2 regions of the Marinovum sp. E3 genome follow, and region 1 is predicted to be linked to the other one. Evidence: riboswitches for the same ligand, from Rfam matches in the RefSeq annotation. Region 1 holds a riboswitch; the other holds the start of a gene.
The links. Region 1 has a riboswitch for thiamine pyrophosphate ahead of thiB (thiamine ABC transporter substrate binding subunit). Riboswitches for the same ligand answer to the same signal wherever they lie in the genome.
Positions count from the first base shown of each region.

Region 1 (6,657 bases):
GCCGGCGCAAACGCTGTCGCTGCCCGGTGTCCAGGGCGGCTGGTTCGCGCTGCCCGATCAGACCCGCACGGCGAATTTCGCGTCGCGTTACCAGGGCGCCTATGGCACCGCGCCGCATCCGCTCGCGGGCCTCGGCTTTGACGGCATCGCCGCCATCGGCGCGCTGGTCGGCGCGGGCAAATCCGACGCGCTGACCGCGACGGCGCTGACCCAATCCTCGGGCTTCCAGGGCACCGGCGGCATTTTCCGGCTGCGCGCGGATGGCACGAACGAACGCGCGCTGGCAGTCGCCACCGTGCGCGACAACAAGGTGGTGATACTTGACCCAGCGCCCAATCGATTTGGCACTGCCGGTTTCTGAACCGGTTGATACGACCCGACTTGAGACCATGCTGATCTGCCCCGCGGCGCGCATCTTCGATGCCGCCGCGGTTGCGGATCTGATGGAGGACTTCGACAGGACCGATCCGGCCGCCTTTCGCAAGGCGCTGGTCGGGCAGCTGCTTCAGGCCCGCAAGGCCGGCATGGCCACCATTGCCGAGGCCCTGCGCGCCCGCCCGCTCGAGGCCGAGGCCGCCAAGCGCAGCTATACCTGGCTGACCGACGAACTTGTCCTGAGCGCCTGGCGCGCGGCAACCGAATATCTGCATCCGCTGTCCAACCCCACCGATGGCGAACGGCTCGCGCTGATTGCCGTGGGTGGCTATGGCCGGGGCGAGATGGCGCCCTATTCCGACGTCGATCTGCTGTTCCTGACGCCTTACAAGATCACCTCCTGGGCCGAGAGCGTGATCGAATCGATGCTCTACATCCTCTGGGATCTGCGGCTCAAGGTCGGCCATTCCTCGCGCACGATCCGCGATTGCATCCGGCTCGGCGGCGAGGATTTCACCATCCGCACCGCCCTGCTCGAACACCGGCTTCTGGCCGGCGACGCGGCGCTGGCCGCCGATCTGTCGCGGCGGCTGAACAATGATCTCTTCAAAGGGTCCGAGCGGGAGTTTGTCGAGGCCAAGCTCGAAGAGCGCGACACCCGGCACGAAAAGCAGGGCGGCCAGCGCTACATGGTCGAACCCAACGTCAAGGAGGGCAAGGGCGGGCTGCGCGACCTGCAATCGCTCTACTGGATCGCCAAATACGTCCATCACGTCGCCCATTCCAGCGAACTGGTCCGGCTCGGCGTCTTCGAGCCAGAGGAATACGAGGGCTTCGTCAAAGCCGAGACCTTTCTCTGGGCCACCCGCTGCCACCTGCACCTCGTCTCCGGTCGACCACAGGAGCAACTGACCTTCGACCTTCAGGTCGAGGTCGCCGCCGCCATGGGCTATCAGGACACCGGCGGGCGCCGCGCGGTCGAGCATTTCATGCAGGATTTCTTCCTGCATGCCACCGAGGTCGGCGACCTGACCCGTATCTTCCTGACCGCGCTGGAGGCCGACCACACCAAGGGGCCGGCCCTGCTCGAACGGATTTTCACCCGGAAGACCAAGGTCAAGACCGGCTATACCGTCACCCATGGCCGGCTGGCGATTGCCGACGAAGCGGCGTTCCTGTCCGACAAGCTCAACATGCTGCGGCTGTTCGAAGAGGCGCTGCGCTCGGATCTGCTGATCCATCCGCATGCCATGCGGCTGGTGAAATCCAACCTGCAACTGATCGACGACGGCATGCGCCGCGACCCGGCGGCCAACAAGCTGTTTCTCGACCTGCTGCTGAAACACGGCAACCCCGAGCGGGCGCTGCGACGGATGAACGAGCTGGGCGTGCTCTCGGCCTTCATCCCCGAGTTCGCGCCGATCGTGGCAATGATGCAGTTCAACATGTACCATCATTACACGGTGGACGAACACACCATCCAGGTGATCCACCACCTGGCCGAGATCGAGCGCGGCGAGCTGGGTGAGGAGCTGCCGGTTTCGACCGAGATCATCGAGAAGGGCATCGACCGCCGGGTGCTCTATGTGGCCCTGCTGCTGCATGACATCGGCAAGGGCCGAGACGAGGATCATTCGATCCTCGGGGCACGGATCGCCCGCATCGTGGCACCGCGGCTGGGGCTGAACCGGAAAGACAGCGAAACCGTCGAATGGCTGGTGCGCTATCACCTGCTGATGTCGGATATGGCGCAGAAACGCGACATCGCCGATCCCCGCACGGTGCGCGATTTCGCCAAGGCGGTGAAGTCGGTGGATCGGCTCAACCTGCTCTGCGTCCTGACGGTCTGCGACATCCGCGGCGTCGGCCCCGGCACCTGGAACAACTGGAAGGCGGCACTGCTGCGCGCACTCTATCGCCAGACCCGGCGGGCGCTCGAGGACGGGATGGAGGCGCTCAACCGCGAGAACCGCGGCACCGAGGCCAAGAAGCACCTGCGCCGGGCGCTCACCAACTGGCCCCCCAAGGATGTCAAGACCGAGACCGGACGGCATTATCCGCCATATTGGCAGGGTCTTCACATCACCGCGCATGTGGTCTTTGCCAATCTGGTGCGCGGGCTCGAGGATGACGCCATCGCCATCGACGTCCATCCCGACGAGGACCGCGACGCCACCCGCGTCTGCTTTGCCATGGCCGATCACCCCGGCATCTTCAGCCGGATGTGCGGCGCGCTGTCACTGGTCGGGGCCAATGTGGTCGATGCGCGGACCTTTACCACCAAGGACGGTTTCGCCACCGCCGCCTTCTGGATCCAGGACGCCGAGGGCGCGCCTTACGAGGCCAGCAAGCTGCCGCGCATGCGTTCGATGATCCACAAGACGCTGATGGGCGAAGTGGTCACCGGCGAGGCGATCAAGTCGCGCGACAAGATCAAGAAACGCGAACGCGCCTTCCGGGTGCCGACCCATATCACCTTCGACAACGACGGCTCCGAGATCTACACGATCATCGAGGTCGACACCCGCGACCGGCCCGGGCTGCTCTATGACCTGACCCGGACGCTGGCCAACAACAACGTCTATATCTCGTCGGCGGTGATCGCGACCTATGGCGAGCAGGTGGTCGACAGCTTCTACGTCAAGGACATGTTCGGCCTGAAGTTCCACGCGCCGTCAAAACAGAAGGCGCTGGAACGGAAGCTGCGCGAGGCGATCGAGAAAGGCGCGGAACGGGCCGCGTCCTGAGCCCAAAGGCAAACCGCGCCACCGCCGGCACGTCGCGGCCCGCGCCCCGGACCTGATCCGGGGCCTCCGCAGCCACGCCGGCACGTCGAAACCGCGCGCAAGCCACCCGGCCATGAGTTCCCGGATCAGGCCCGGGACGGTGTCACATGGCTCAGCCGATGCGGCCCAGGGTGTCGCCCACGGCGCCGCCGATCTGGCCGCGATGCATCAGGATGTGATCGAGCAGGACGCAGGCCATCATCGCCTCGCCCACCGGCACCGCGCGGATGCCGACGCAGGGGTCGTGCCTTCCCTTGGTGATGATCTCGGTCTCTTCGCCGCTCTTGGTGATCGTCTTGCGCGTTGTCAGGATCGACGAGGTCGGCTTCACCGCAAACCGCACCACGATCTCCTGGCCGGTGGAAATGCCGCCCAGGATGCCGCCGGCGTGGTTCGAGGAATAGACCGGCCCGTCCGGCCCCATGAAGATCTCGTCGGCATTCTCGGAGCCGGTCAGCGCCGCCGTCGCCATGCCGTCGCCGATCTCCACCGCCTTGACCGCGTTGATGCTCATCATCGCGGTCGCCAGATCGGTGTCCAGCTTGCCATAGACCGGCGCGCCCAAACCGGCCGGCGCGCCCTGCGCCACCACCTCGATCACCGCGCCCACCGAATTATGCACATCCTTGCGCAGATGGCCCAGATAGGCATCCCACTCCGGCACGGCCGCGGCATCCGGCAGCCAGAAATCGTTGTTGCCGATCTCGTCCCAGTCGAACCGCGACCGATCGATGTGTTTCTCGCCCATCTGCACCATGTAGCCGGTGATCTTCAGCCCCGGCAGCATCTGGTTCAGCACCGCCCGCGCCACGCCACCGGCCGCCACCCGGGCCGCCGTCTCGCGGGCCGAGGACCGGCCGCCGCCGCGATAATCGCGGATGCCGTATTTCTGCCAATAGGTGATGTCGGCATGACCGGGGCGGAACTTCTCGACGATATCGCCGTAATCCTTCGACCGCTGGTCGGTGTTGCGGATCATCAGCTGGATCGGCGTGCCGGTCGACTTGCCCTCGAAGACGCCCGACAGGATTTCCACCGCGTCGGGTTCCTTGCGTTGGGTGGTGTTCTTGTTCTGCCCCGGCTTGCGCTTGTCCAGCCAGCGCTGAAGGAAGGCCGGATCGATCGCGATCCCCGGAGGGCAGCCATCCACCGTCGCCCCCAGCGCCGGCCCGTGGCTCTCGCCCCAGGTGGTGACGCGGAACATGCGGCCAAAGGTATTGTAGCTCATGTCAGACCCTCCATTTGCCCCTTCCCTAAGGCCCCGCCCGGCGACGCTCAAGCACTATTGGCTTGATGCGGCCCGGCCCGCACCCTAGGTATGAGGCCACCTCGGGGTGCTGGCGCAGTTCAAACCAGCTGAGATGCAAATCGCGAACCCGTTGAACCTGAACCGGCTAGAACCGGCGGAGGGAAGGTCGACCGCCCCGGCGCTCCCCCACTCCGCCCCGAACTGAGGAGAGACCCATGCTGGGACGCACCCTTGCCGCGGGCATGATCGCCGCCACCGCTACCATGGCGGCGGCCGAGACCCCCGTGCTGACCGTTTACGCAGGCGATTACTTCAAATCCGAATGGGGCCCCGGCCCCGGCATCGAAGCGGGGTTCGAGGCGCGCTGTGGCTGCGATCTGGTCTACAAGACCGGCGATCTGCTGCCCCGCATCCTGCTCGAAGGCGAACGCACCGAAGCCGACGTGGTGATCGGCCTCACCTCCGACGTCACCAAGAAGGCGCGCGAGAGCGGCCTCTTTGCGCCGCATGGCCTCGACACCTCGGCCCTGACCCTGCCGGTCGTCTGGCAGGACGACACCTTCCTGCCGTTCAACTACGGCCACACCGCCTTTGTCTACAACAAGGAGAAGGTGGCCACCCCCCCGGCCAGCTTCGACGATCTGCTGAACGCCCCCGACGACCTGCGGCTGGTGATCCAGGATCCGCGGTCCTCGATCTCGGGCCTCGCGCTGGTGCTCTGGGTGCATGCCGTCTATGGCGACGAGGCCGAGGCCGCCTGGGCCAAGCTCGCCCCCAAGATCGTCACCGTCACCAAGGGCTGGTCCGAGAGTTACGGCCTGTTCACCGATGGCGAGGCCGACATGGTGCTGAGCTACACCACCTCGCCGGCGTATCACATCATCGCGGAAGAGGATGACACCAAGGCGGCGGCGATCTTTCCCGAAGGCCATTACTTCATGGTCGAACTCGCCGCCAAGCTGGCCACCACCGACAACCCCGAACTCGCCGATCAATTCATGGCCTATGTCCTGACCGAAGACTTCCAGTCGATGATCCCGACCTCGAACTGGTCGCTCCCCTCGGCGCTGCCGCAGGAGAAATGGCCCGAAGGGTTCCGTGCGCTGCCGATGCCGGAAAAGGTGCTGTTCTACAACGAGGACGAGGCCGCCGCGCTGCGTGACGAGGCCATCGAGGCATGGCGCAGCGCGCTCTCCCGCTGAGCTCTTTGCCCCGGTCCGGGGCGGGGCTCTGGGCGCTCCTGGTCGCAGGGCTGGTGATCGGCCCGGTGACCGCGGTGATCTGGCGCGCCGGCGGGCTCGGCGCGCTCGGACCGGCCGATTTCGACGCGCTCTGGTTCACCCTCTGGCAGGCGGCGGTCTCGGCCGGGCTCAGCGTGGCGCTGGCGGTGCCGGTGGCGCGCGCCTTGTCGCGCCAGCGCTTCCCCGGTCGCGGGGCGCTGATCGCCCTGCTGGGCGCGCCCTTCATTCTGCCGGTGATCGTCGCGGTGCTGGGCCTTCTGGCGGTGTTCGGCGGCAACGGTCTGGTCAACCAGCTCACCGGCGCGCTCGGCCTGCCGCGCATCGACATCTATGGCTATCACGGCGTGATCCTGGCGCATGTCTTCTTCAACCTGCCGCTGGCCACCCGGCTGATCCTGCAAGGCTGGCTTGCCATCCCGGCCGAGCGCTTCCGCCTCGCCGCCTCGCTCGACGCGCCGGTCGGGCGTCTTCTGGAACGTCCGATGCTGCGCCGCATCGCGCCCGGCGCCTTCGCGGTGATCTTCGTGATCTGCCTGACCTCCTTTGCCGTCGCACTGACCCTGGGGGGCGGGCCGCGCGCCACCACGGTGGAACTGGCGATCTACCAGGCCTTCAAGTTCGACTTCGATCTCGCCAAGGCGGCGACGCTGGCGCTGGTGCAGCTGGCGCTGGGCATCGCCTCGGCACTGGCGCTGTTGCTGCTCTCGCCGCCCGACGGTTTCGGCGCCGGCCTCGACCGCCTCCAGGCCCGCTGGGACGGCCGGAGCCGGCCCGCCCGGCTGGGCGACGCGCTCTGGATCGGTTTCGCCGCGCTCTTCCTGCTGACCCCGCTGGCGATGATCGTGCTGGCCGGGCTGCCCGGCCTGATGGTCCTGCCGGTCGAGACCTGGCAGGCCGCTCTGCGCTCGGTCTCGGTGGCCCTCGGCGCCACCGCGCTCACCCTGGTGCTGGCCCTGCCGCTGGCCACTAGGGCCGGCGAACTGGCCGGCCTGCTCGGCGTCGCGGT
Region 1 covers NZ_CM146908.1:2,970,634-2,977,290, forward strand. Annotated here, with positions in the region: gene AC0J5K_RS14565 (penicillin-binding protein activator) at 1-361, shown strand, start outside; gene AC0J5K_RS14570 ([protein-PII] uridylyltransferase) at 390-3,122, shown strand; gene aroC (chorismate synthase) at 3,274-4,389, opposite strand; TPP riboswitch at 4,482-4,590, shown strand; gene thiB (thiamine ABC transporter substrate binding subunit) at 4,626-5,612, shown strand; gene AC0J5K_RS14585 (thiamine/thiamine pyrophosphate ABC transporter permease ThiP) at 5,588-6,657, shown strand, end outside.

Region 2 (6,657 bases), on a different replicon from region 1:
CTCGTCTTGATGTGCGGTGTCTTTGCCACCCTGACCGACCGGTTTCTGACGGTGTCGAATTTTCAGAACGTGATGCGCAATGCGGCGCCTGTCATCATCGCAAGCTGCGGCATGACAACGGTGATGATCGCCCGTGGGCTCGATCTGTCAGTCGGAAGCGTGTTGGCGGCCTCTTCGGTCATCGCCGGTTCCCTCGCCGTGGCGGGCGTGCCCCTGTATCTCGCATTCCTGCTGGCGGTTCTGTTCGGTGCGGCGGTCGGTGCCGTAAACGGCGTGATCATCGCCGGGCTTGCCGTCAGCCCGATCATCGTGACGCTCGGCATGCTCAATATTGCCCGCGGCGCGGCGTATCTGATCAGCCCCAGTGCCATCCTCGTCGGCCTGCCATCCGGTTGGAGCTTTCTGGGAACTGCCAAGGTCCTGGGATTGCCCATGCCGATCGTCATCGCGGGCATCGTCGTGGCGGTGTTCTATGTGATGACAAGTTACACGACCTTCGGCAAGCGGATCTATGCCATCGGCGGCAACGAAGAGGCCGCGCGCCTGTCCGGGATCAACATCAAACGGACCCTGCTTTGGCTCTATGTCATGTGCGGCATGACCGCCGCGCTCGCCGGTGTCGTGTTGTCCTCGCGCGTGGGGTCCGGGGATCCCAATATCGGTGTGGGATTTGAACTTCAGGTGATTGCCGCGATCATCATTGGCGGCACCAGCCTGTCGGGTGGCGAGGGTCGTATCCTTGGCACGGTCATCGGCGCTCTGATCATCGGTGTGCTGGCAAACGGGCTGAACCTTGCGGGTGTCGAACCCTTCTGGCAGTTTGTGGCTCAGGGCCTCGTCCTTATCGTTGCCATCATCGTCGACCGTTTGGTGCAGGATGGCGTCCTCAAGATGAGAAAGGGCGCGTGATCATGGCCCGATCAGTCGAAAAATACGCCGTTGTCACCGGAACCGCCGGGATAGGTCTGGGCGTGGCCCGGAGGCTTGTCCGGGATGGCTTTGCGGTCACGCTTTGCGGCGTCGACGCTCAGGACAATTCAGCCGCCACGGAGGCCCTGCCCGAGGCAGCTGTTGTCGAACTCGACGTTTCGGATGATCGGGCCGTTGCGCAGTTTGCCGCATCATTGATCGCGCGTATCCCCAAGCTGGACGCCCTGATCAATTGTGCCGGAATTCAACCCTACGGCACGATCGAAACAACCACCCCCGCAGATTGGCAAAGGGTGATCGGTGTGAATCTTGGCGGGTATTTCAACATGGCGCACTTCCTGTACCCGCTGCTGAAAAAGGCCGGCGCCGCGTCGGTAGTCAATTTTGCCTCGGTACAGGGGCACAGGTGTCAGAACAACGTGCTGGGCTACGCGACCAGCAAAGGCGCGATACATGCCTTCACGCGCGCCCTTGCGGTGGATGCTGCGCGTGATGGCATCCGGGTCAACTCCGTTTCCCCCGGCTCAGTTCGGACCCCCCTGCTGGAATTCGCCGCGCGCGAACTGACACCCGCCGATGGCGACCCGGAGGCAACCATGCAGGGCTTTGGTGACGCCCATCCCGTGGGGCGCGTCGGCACCACGCAAGAAATCGCCGCCTTGGTCTCTTACCTGACCGGCCCGGAAAGCGCGTTTCACACCGGGGCCGATTTCGTTATTGATGGGGGGCTTAACATCAAGTTGGGCGTTTAGTCAGGACAGGCGAATGACAGAGGACCCGGGAACCACAAAGATGCCGTTGCGCGCCTCCCGCGCCGATTTGCCGACCATGCTGGCGGATGCCCTGCGTGAACAAATCCTGTCGGGCGAACTCGCTGCCGGGGACAAGCTTCCGACCGAACGCGCCTTTTGCGAACGCTACGATGTCAGCCGCGCCGTGGTGCGTGAAGCGGTGTCGCGCCTGCGCCACGAGGGGTTGCTGTCCTCGCGGCAGGGTGTCGGCGTTTTTGTCAGCGCGCCCGACAAGAACCGGTTCCTGTCCATCACAGAGGAACAAATGTCCCAGCCCGAGGATTTCCGGCATCTGTACCAGGTGCGAAATATCCTCGAGAGCCAGACCGCGCGACTGGCGGCGCAGTTTCGCAGCGAGCAGGATCTGGCCAAGCTGCGCGCCCTGATCGACGACATGGAAAGCGAAACGGCCAGCCCGGAAAGCTATATCGAAGCGGATTTCGGCTTTCACCGGGCGCTTGCCGCAGCCAGCCAAAACCCGTTTCTGGTGTTGTTCATCTCGTACATCGATCAAACCCTCAAGAACAGCATCGCCCTGGCCATAGACAAACAGATCTTTGAAGAGACGACGAAAATCGCAGCGCAAGAGCATCAGGTCATTCTGGACTGCGTCGAGGCGCAAGATGAACAGGGCGCATGTGACGCGATGACCCGCCACCTTGTCGGGTCATCGGAACGCCTGGGGCTGGCAAGCTGAAGCCCCATCACACTTGACCTCACCATGCGTCGATGCGATGCCGCTATAACTGCGACAGGGGCGCCCGGAAACGGGCTGAGATGTACCCTTGGAACCTGACCCGGATAATGCCGGCGGAGGAAGGCGCGCAAATCCCCGGGGTGCAGGTTCCGGCTTTTGCAATCCTCTCTTCTGCCGGTGCAGATGAGGAGCGCTTTGATGATCCCCAACATTCTCTCGATTGCCGGATCCGACAGTTCCGGCGGCGCTGGCATTCAGGCCGATATCAAGGCGATCTCGGCCAATGGCGGCTATGCGATGACCGCCATCACGGCGCTGACCGCGCAGAACACGCGGGGGGTCTCGTCGGTGCATCTCTGTCCGCCCGACATGCTGTTGGCGCAGATCGCGGCGCTGCGCGCGGATGTGCGCATCGACGCGGTCAAGATCGGCATGCTGGGCGACGTGGCGCTGACCCGGGCCGTGGCCGGCGCGCTCGAGGGGCTGGCCTGCCCGATCGTGCTCGACCCGGTGATGGTGGCCAAGGGCGGCGACAGACTTCTGGCCGAAACAGCGGTCATGGCCCTGCGCGAGACGCTGCTGCCACGGGCGGCGCTGGTCACGCCAAATCTGCCGGAGGCGGCCGACCTGCTGGGCCAGGCCGAAGCCCAAAGCCGCGAGGACATGCACGCCCAGGCCCGGGCCCTGCTGGCGCTCGGGTCGGGGGCGGTGCTGCTCAAGGGCGGGCACCTGGCCGGCGAGATCTGTCCTGACCTGCTGGTCACCTCGGCGGCTGACATCTGGCTCGAGGCGCCGCGCATCGCCACCGGCAACACCCATGGCACCGGCTGCACCCTGTCCTCGGCCATTGCCACGCGGCTGGGCCGGGGCCACCCGCTCGAACATGCGGTGCGCCGTGCCAAGGCCTATATCACCGGTGCCATCGGCGGCGCCGACAGGCTCGATGTGGGCGAAGGGCACGGCCCGGTGCATCATTTCCACGCCGTCGAGGCCCAGATCGCCGCAGGCCCGTAAAGACGCCGGGCAAGCCAGTGCGCCGCCGCAAGGCCTTACAACAGCGCGTCGGTCGAGAGCTTGATCGTCAATGCCGCCAACATCAGCAGGATCAGCCGATCAAAGCTCCGGGCCGAGATCGACTTGGCCAGCCAGCCACCGATCCGCATGCCGAGAAACAGCGGCACCAGCGCGGTGACACCGATCAACAGGATCGTCGGGGTCATCACGCCGGCAGCCAGCAACAGCGGCACCTGCACCGCGGTGGTGGCGGCAAAGAACAGCGAGATCGTCGGAATGAAGACCGGTCGCGACAGTTGCATCGCATTGAGAAAGCTCACCGAGACCGGCGCCGAGATCCCGGCAGCACCTTGCAGCACCCCACCGAGCGCGCCCATGGGCGCCGCCAGCCGGTTGGCCCGTGCGGAAGAAAGGGCGAAGGCCGGGCTCAGCAACCGTAGGCCGATATAGGCCAGCACCGCCCCTGACAGGATGAGTTTGAGCGTGTCGGAGCTCAGCCAGACCAGCATGAGCGTGCCAAGGCCCACCCCGGCCGCCCCGGCGCCGGCAAAGACCCAGGGAAATCGCCCCGGAAGCCGCGCCCGGCCGAACGCCCGGAGCTGCCAGACATTGGTGGTGAAATTCGGCAGGACCATCAGCGCCACCGCCAGCTTCACGTCAAAGAACGAGGCCATCACCGGCACCGCGATCACCGGCGCGCCCAAGCCGAGTGCGCCCTTGAGCATGCCACCGGCCAGAAGGGCCAAGGCAATCGCGGCCAGCGAGGCTGGATCGGTAAGCGCTGAAACCATGGCAAGTTCCGTTCAGGTCGTGACGGCACTTTATGGATACATTTTCAGAGTAGTTGCAAGATATTTTGCCAAAAACGTATACGTATTAGCTGAGTTTTACTCGAAACGCCCCGTTTCAGCCCCTTGCTCCAGGGCCGAGCGGGGGCAGCGCAGCTCCCATTCCAATCCCTGTGGCGCATAGTCGATCCGCACTTCGCCCGACATCGACGAGGCGGTCATCGTGTCGAGAACGGTCGAGCCGAAACCCTTGGACCGGGGCGGGCAGACCTCCGGCCCGCCGGTTTCCCGCCAATTCATGCGAAACGTGCTTCCGTCGATCTCCCAGCCGATGTCGACCCGGCCGGCCTCATTGCTGAGACTGCCGTATTTGGCGGCGTTGGTGGCCAGTTCGTGCAGCGCCATGCTCAGGGTCTGGGCCGCCGCCGGCGGCAGAACCACCGGCGGGCCCGAAATCATCACGCGGCTGCCGATGGTGCCGAAATGCCTGAGCTGGCTGGTCACCAGATCGGAGAGGTTGATGCGCTGCCATTCGTTGTTGACCAGCAGATCCTGATTGGCCGCCAGCGCCTGCAACCGTTCGCCAAAGATCTTGACGAACCCCTCGGGCGAATGCGCCGCGGTCTGGCGGGCGATCACCTGGACGATGGACAACAGGTTCTTGCTCCGGTGGTTGACCTCGCGCATCAGCATCTGCCGCGCCTCGTCAGAGCGGCGCCGGGCGGTAATGTCCTGAATGATCTTGATCAGATAGGCGATGCGGCCGTCGGAATGGCGCACACAGCTGACCGTTGTGTGGCCCCAGACCACCGCGCCATCGCGATGCAGGTAACGCTTTTCAAGATCGTATTCATCCGCCGCGCCCGAGGCCAGCCGGCTCCAGGCCTCGTGGTTCAGGGTGAGATCGTCGGGATGGGTGAAATCGTCAAGCGCCTCGCCCTCCATCTCGGACACCTCGCGGCCCAGCATCCGCGCCAGGCTTTCGTTGACGCGCAGCAGCACGCCATTGCCGCCGACGATGCTGATGCCGACGCCGGCATTCTGAAAGGTGGCGCGAAACCGCTCTTCGGCGGCCTCGATGGCGCGGGTGCGCTCGGCCATCCGCACCTCGAGCGCGGCATTGACCTCGGCCAGTTCGGCAACGGCCCGGCGTTGCTGCCTGGTGATTGCGGCGACAATTACCCCGGTCGCGGCGGCGACCAGCAACAGCACCTGCATCCGGGTGTGCGGCAGCACCGGCCCCGAAGGCGAGACCGCGGCGATCTCAAAGGTCTGCGCATGGGCGGCGATGGCCACCGCCAGCGCCAGAACGGCCAGCGTTGCGCCACGGAATTCGAACCGCAAGGCGGCCCAGAGAACCGGCAGCGGCAAGAGAAAGGCATGCGCCGCGCCGGTGCTCATTTCCCACGAGGTGAGCCCGAAAAGCAGCAGGCCGATCACCGCCCCCTCGAGCAGCTGCGCGCTGTCGGGCCGCGGACGCTCGCGCCAGATGTTGTGGGCGGAAATCACCAACGGCGTGGCGATCAGAATGCCGGTGGCATCGCCCAGCCACCAGACGGGCCAGGTGGTGGCAAAAGGATTCTTGCCGACAAGTGCATCAATGGCGCTGCCGAGAGTGGCGCTGATCACCGGCGCGCCCAACACGCCGATTGCCAGCAGCGCCAGGACCTGGCGTAGCGTGTCGATCCGGCGAATCGGTGCGCCGAGATACGGCGCCAGCAACAGGGCCGCCACCAGAACTGCCGCGGCATTCGCCCCGACATAGCCCAGTGCCCAGAGCAGCGGGTTGCCGAACCACAGCGCGTTGCCGGTCAGCTCGCCCAGTGCCGCCACCGCGATCCACCACGGCCAGCTTTGCCGCGGGCTGGTCAGCAACATGGCAAGGATGACGCCATTGGGTGGCCAGACCGTGATCGGGATGTCGGGGATCACCATCATCCAGCGCCCGAAGCCGGCGGCCAGCAGATAAAGCAGATAGACCGCCGCAAGTCCCAAGGCGGTGGGCCGACCCGGGCGCGCCACGGCCGTTGCCGCGGGTGCGGCATTCACCGGCGCGAGGTCGGGGCTCGTATCGACCGAAGCGGCCGCGCGCGCAGATTGGTCCACTCCCATCCCTCTCTCGTTGTGGCTCGGAAAACGACACCACGACCGGCCCGCCCGGTGGCCCGGTTGCCGATCCCGGCGTCCGATACGTAGGATATCACCGCTGGTCATCCTCCTGCGAGCGGATAAGAGTATCAAGGGAAAATCGTCGACTCCGGGCCGAACCGCTCCGGCAGGGAGCCGGGGGCAGCGTCCGGAAAGCGATGCTCCCCAAGGTCTTAGCCAGAAGTTTCCGTGGCGGAACGGATCGCCAGAGCGGTCACTGCGAGAGTTTTTCGAAGACGTCGCGGTGGGCGTCGATGCTGGGCGCCGGGGTCCGGGCCTGTTCGGTCGG
Region 2 covers NZ_JBVTQV010000002.1:29,635-36,291, reverse strand. Annotated here, with positions in the region: gene AC0J5K_RS17660 (ABC transporter permease) at 1-909, shown strand, start outside; gene AC0J5K_RS17655 (SDR family NAD(P)-dependent oxidoreductase) at 912-1,682, shown strand; gene AC0J5K_RS17650 (FadR/GntR family transcriptional regulator) at 1,696-2,418, shown strand; TPP riboswitch at 2,465-2,557, shown strand; gene thiD (bifunctional hydroxymethylpyrimidine kinase/phosphomethylpyrimidine kinase) at 2,617-3,432, shown strand; gene AC0J5K_RS17640 (sulfite exporter TauE/SafE family protein) at 3,468-4,223, opposite strand; gene AC0J5K_RS17635 (sensor histidine kinase) at 4,320-6,326, opposite strand; gene AC0J5K_RS17630 (hypothetical protein) at 6,583-6,657, opposite strand, start outside.
Region 2: it holds a riboswitch for thiamine pyrophosphate, as region 1 does, so the genes downstream of both, thiD (bifunctional hydroxymethylpyrimidine kinase/phosphomethylpyrimidine kinase) here and thiB (thiamine ABC transporter substrate binding subunit) in region 1, are expected to answer to the same signal.